Regions from separate parts of the Kitasatospora sp. NPDC127035 genome, predicted to be linked through region 2. Evidence: predicted binding sites of a transcription regulator. Region 2 holds the regulator's gene; the other holds the start of a gene.
What was found. Region 2 encodes HspR, which represses chaperone genes until heat shock. Its sites were predicted from a motif close to TTGAGNNNNNNNNNCTCAA; they were not measured.

Region 1 (2,390 bases), on a different contig from region 2:
CCTCGGTGTAGCCGTCGAGCCGGACGAGTTCCATCCGGTCGAGCAGCGGCTCGGGGATGGCCTCCAGCACGTTGGCGGTGGCGAGGAAGACGACGTCGGAGAGGTCCAGCTCGACCTCCAGGTAGTGGTCCCGGAAGGTGTGGTTCTGGGCCGGGTCGAGCACCTCCAGCAGGGCGGCGGCCGGGTCGCCCCGGTAGTCGGAGCCGACCTTGTCGATCTCGTCGAGCAGGACGACCGGGTTCATCGAGCCGGCCTCCTTGATGGCGCGGACCAGCCGCCCGGGCAGCGCGCCGACGTAGGTGCGCCGGTGGCCGCGGATCTCCGCCTCGTCCCTGATGCCGCCGAGCGAGACCCGCACGAAGCTGCGGCCCATCGCCCGGGCCACCGACTCGCCGAGCGAGGTCTTGCCGACGCCGGGCGGGCCGACCAGCGCGAGCACCGCCCCGCCGGCCCGTCGCCCTCCGCCGCCCTTCCGGGGCAGCGCGCCGTCCCGCCGCTCCTTGCCGTCGCTGCCGGCACCGGCACCGACGTCGGCACCGACCGGCCCGAGCCCCTGCTCGGCCCGGCGCTTGCGGACCGCGAGGTACTCGACGATGCGGTCCTTCACGTCGGCCAGGCCGGCGTGGTCGGCGTCCAGCACCGCGCGGGCGCCGACGATGTCGTAGGCGTCCTCGGTCCGCTCGTTCCAGGGCAGCTCCAGGACGGTGTCCAGCCAGGTGCGGATCCAGGAGCCCTCCGGCGACTGGTCGCTCGCCCGCTCCAGCTTGTCGACCTCCTTGAGCGCGGCCTCGCGCACCTTCTCCGGGAGGCCCGCGGCCTCGACCCGGGCGCGGTAGTCGTCCTCCTCGTCGGCCGGGTCGCCGTTCAGCTCCGCCAGCTCCTTGCGGACGGCCTCCAGCTGGCGGCGGAGCAGGAACTCCTTCTGCTGCTTGGCCACGCCCTCCTCGACGTCCTTGCGGATGGTGTCGTTGACCTCCTCCTCGGCGAGGTGGTCGCGGAGCAGGCCGAGCGCGTACTCCAGTCGGGCGACCTGGTCGGCCTCCAGCAGCACCTTGAGCTTCTGCTCGGCGGTGACGAAGGGCGCGTAGCCGATGTTGTCGGCGAGCTCGCCGACGTCCTCGATGGCGGCGACCCGGTCGACGATCTGCCAGGCGCCGCGCTTGCGCAGCCACTGGGTGGAGAGGTTCTTGTAGTCCCTGACCAGCTCGGCGGCCCGCCCGGCCACGGGGGTGCCGGCCGAGGACTCGCGGAACGGCGTGGTCTCGACCCAGAGCGCGGCGCCGGGCCCGGTGGTGCCGACGCCGATCCGCACCCGCCGCACCGCGCGGACCAGCGCGGCCGGGTCGCCGTCCGCCAGCCGGCCGACCTGCTCGACGGTGGCGAGGGTGCCGGCGGCCGCGTACGAGCCGTCGACCCTCGGGACGAGCAGGACCTGGGGCTTGCCCGTCCCGGCCGCGGCGCGGGCGGCCTCGACGGCGGCGCGGACCTCGGTGTCCTTCAGGTCCAGCGGGACGACCATGCCCGGGAGCACGACCTCGTCGTCGAGCGGCAGCACGGGCAGGGTGAGCGGTGTGGACGTCGATGCCATGATCTCTCCCCAGTCAGCGAACTTGAGTCGACCTGACTAAGGATCTGCGGGCGCCGGATGTTCCCCGCCGGTTGTTCGCCGTGAGCGAACGCGGAGTCGGCGCAGGGAGCGCGCGCGGGGGCTGTCAAAAAGACGCGTCCCGGGGTGGCCGCGGCGGCGTCCGGGCGCCGTCGGCCGGGGGCGCCGGCCCGAAGGACGGCCGGAAGGACGGAGACGGACGGAGACGGACGGCCGTGGGCTGCACCCGGAGGAGCTCGATCGGAAAGCGGCACCGGAACGACACCGGAGCGGCACCGGAGCCACACCACCGGAAGGCGACCGCCGCCGCCGAAGCCGCCGGGCGACGGCCGGCCGGGCACCTACAGCCGGTCCAGCACCGCGGTCCGGCCGCGCGCGGCCACCGGCGCCGGCACCCCGGCGGCCGGCGCGACCGCCCGGCCGCGCCCCGGCCCGTGGCCGTCCCAGCGGCGCAGCCAGCGCCAGAGCGCCACCCCGGCCAGCAGCGCCACCGGGTGCCCGACGCCGGTGACCAGGTCGCGGTCGGTCGCGATCTGCTCGGCGATCAGCGCGCCGGCCAGACCCAGGCCGAACACCCGGCCGGGCAGGGGGAGCAGCCCGGCCAGTGCGCCGAGGCTGGCCAGCACGCCGTAGCTGACCCCGATGTCCAGGTGGTCGAGCGCCGCGGTCTCCAGTCGCCCGGTCTCCACCGCGGTGATCACCACGGCCTGGGAGAGCAGGGTGGCCGTGACGTGCCCGGCCGCGAAGACCACCGCGGCGCGGACCGCCCCGACCCGGCGCTCCA
Region 2 (2,390 bases):
GCTCCGGCACGGTCAGCCGCGGCCAGGGCGCCTTCGCCCTCTCCGAGCCCTGCCGGGACTGCCGCGGCCGCGGCATGATCGTCGACGACCCGTGCACCGACTGCCACGGCAGCGGCCGGGCCAGCTCCGCCCGCACCATGCAGGTCCGGATCCCGGCCGGTGTCCAGGACGCCCAGCGGATCCGCCTCAAGGGCAAGGGCGCGCAGGGCGAACGCGGCGGCCAGCCCGGCGACCTCTACGTCACCGTGCACGTCGACCCGCACCCCGTCTTCGGACGGAAGGCCGACAACCTGACCGTGACCGTCCCGGTCACCTTCCCCGAAGCCGCGTTGGGGGGCACCATCGAGGTGCCGACCCTCAACGGCCCCTCGGTGAAGCTCAAACTCCCCCCGGGCAGTGCCAACGGCCTCACCCTGCGGGCCCGCGGCAAGGGCGCCACCCGCAAGGACGGCACCCGGGGCGACCTCCTGGTCACCGTGGAGGTCGTGGTGCCCCAGCACGTCACCGGCGACGCGCTGGCCGCTCTGGAGCAGTACCGCGAGGCCACCGCCTCCGACGACCCGCGAGCCGCCCTGTTCCGAGCGGCGAAGGGAGCGTGACGACCAGATGACCCCCGACAGCACCGGCCACGGCCCGATCGGCCCCGGCATCGGCGAGGGACTGCCCGGCGGCGGCCCCCCGCGCGCGCGCCGGGCCGTTCCGCAGCCCCAGTACGTCCTCACCGAGGACACCCCGGTCTACGTGATCTCGGTGGCCGCCGAGCTCTCCGGCCTGCACCCGCAGACCCTCCGCCAGTACGACCGCCTCGGCCTGGTCTGTCCCGACCGCACCGCCGGCCGCGGGCGCCGCTACTCGGCGCGCGACATCCAGCAGCTGCGCGACGTCCAGCGGCTCTCCCAGGACGAGGGCATCAACCTCGCCGGCATCAAGCGGATCATCGAGCTGGAGAACCAGGTCACCGCCCTCCAGTCCCGGATCGCCGAGCTCACCGACTCCCTCGAAGGCGCGGCCACCGCCCTCCAGCAGCGCGAGGCCACCATCCACGCCTCCTACCGCCGCGACCTCGTCCCCTACCAGCCCCCGACCCCGCACTCCAGCGCCCTGGTCGTCTGGCGTCCCAAGCGCTGACCCGGCCACGACGGTCGCCGCCGCCGGTTCCCTCTGGTTGGGGGGTGCCGGCGGTGCTTGCGTGGTGAGAGAGTGCTTTCTGCAGGCGAGAGCGGATCAAGAGCGCCGATGCCGGTTCGCGGAGGCTCTGGCTAAGATCCCCATCGAAGCCGGCGAACCGGCCTCACTCAGCTCTATCCGAACACCAGGGAGCCGCAGATGAGCGAGACGGCCGAGCCCGGACTCACCTCAGGCGGCCTCGGTGTCCTCTCGGACGGCGCTCGCAAGCTCTACCTCCACGTCCTGCACTCCCACGGCCGCCTCGTACCCGCGAGCCAGGAGGCCACCGACCTCAGGTTCCTCCAGGAGCTTCTCGACATCGGCCTGCTGGTGCCGGACACGGACGAGCCGGACGTGCTCGTCGCCGTGGACCCCCAGCAGCTCTCGTCCGGGCTCATCGCCTCCTGGCAGCGCAAAGCACTCGACCTGCTCTCCCGGGCCGAGGCACTTCCGATCGATTTGAAGGAACTGTCCGAGGCCTTCCACACGCCGAAGCAGACCGGCGGCAGCATCGAGTACGTCCGTGGAAAAGTACTGATCAATCAAAGACTCGGGCAGTTGACCACGAGTTGCACCGAGGAGTTCCTCGCCGCACAACCGGGTGGTCCCCGCCCCCCGGAGGCACTCGCCGGCAGCCGCGACCGTGATTTGGCTCTTCTCCAGAGAGGCGCCACGTTTCGGACCATTTACCACCCCAGTACGCGTTACCACCCCGCCACCAGGGACTACGTCCTCGCCATCACGGACGCCGGGGGGCAGGTCCGCACCCTGGACGAGCCGTACACCCGGCTCATAGTCGTGGACCGCCGCACCGCCATCATTCCCATCGCGGACGACCTGAATGTGGCCGCGTTCATACACGACCGCGCGATCATCAGCTATCTGGTCTCCGACATCTTCGAGCGCAACTGGAACCGCGCTCTCGATTTCGACGGCGCCCGCGCGGTGCCGCAGGAGGTCATCTCACGCCTGCGGCAGACGATCATCGATCTGCTGCTGAAAGGCACCAGTCACCGCGTGATTGCCCGAAGCCTGGGCATCAGCGAACGCACGCTGGCGCGTCACATAGCGGACATGCGTGAGGACTACCGGGTGGATTCGCTGTTCCAGCTCGGGTACATGCTGGCCCGGACCACCCAGAGCGGGCACCCCGAAGAACGCCTCGGGGAACACGACCCGTCAACCGACTGACCGCCCGGGGCCCCTGACGGCCCGCCCGGGCG

Region 1: lon (endopeptidase La) is a predicted target of HspR. The motif match lies at 1,611-1,629, and genes of this name have one in related genera.

What each region holds. Positions count from the first base shown of each region.
Region 1 is NZ_JBHXDN010000015.1:72,187-74,576, reverse strand. It holds gene lon (endopeptidase La) at 1-1,588, opposite strand, end outside; gene ACFWIC_RS13235 (rhomboid-like protein) at 1,948-2,390, opposite strand, start outside.
Region 2 is NZ_JBHXDN010000019.1:15,626-18,015, reverse strand. It holds gene dnaJ (molecular chaperone DnaJ) at 1-599, shown strand, start outside; gene ACFWIC_RS15710 (heat shock protein transcriptional repressor HspR) at 607-1,128, shown strand; gene ACFWIC_RS15705 (helix-turn-helix domain-containing protein) at 1,327-2,358, shown strand.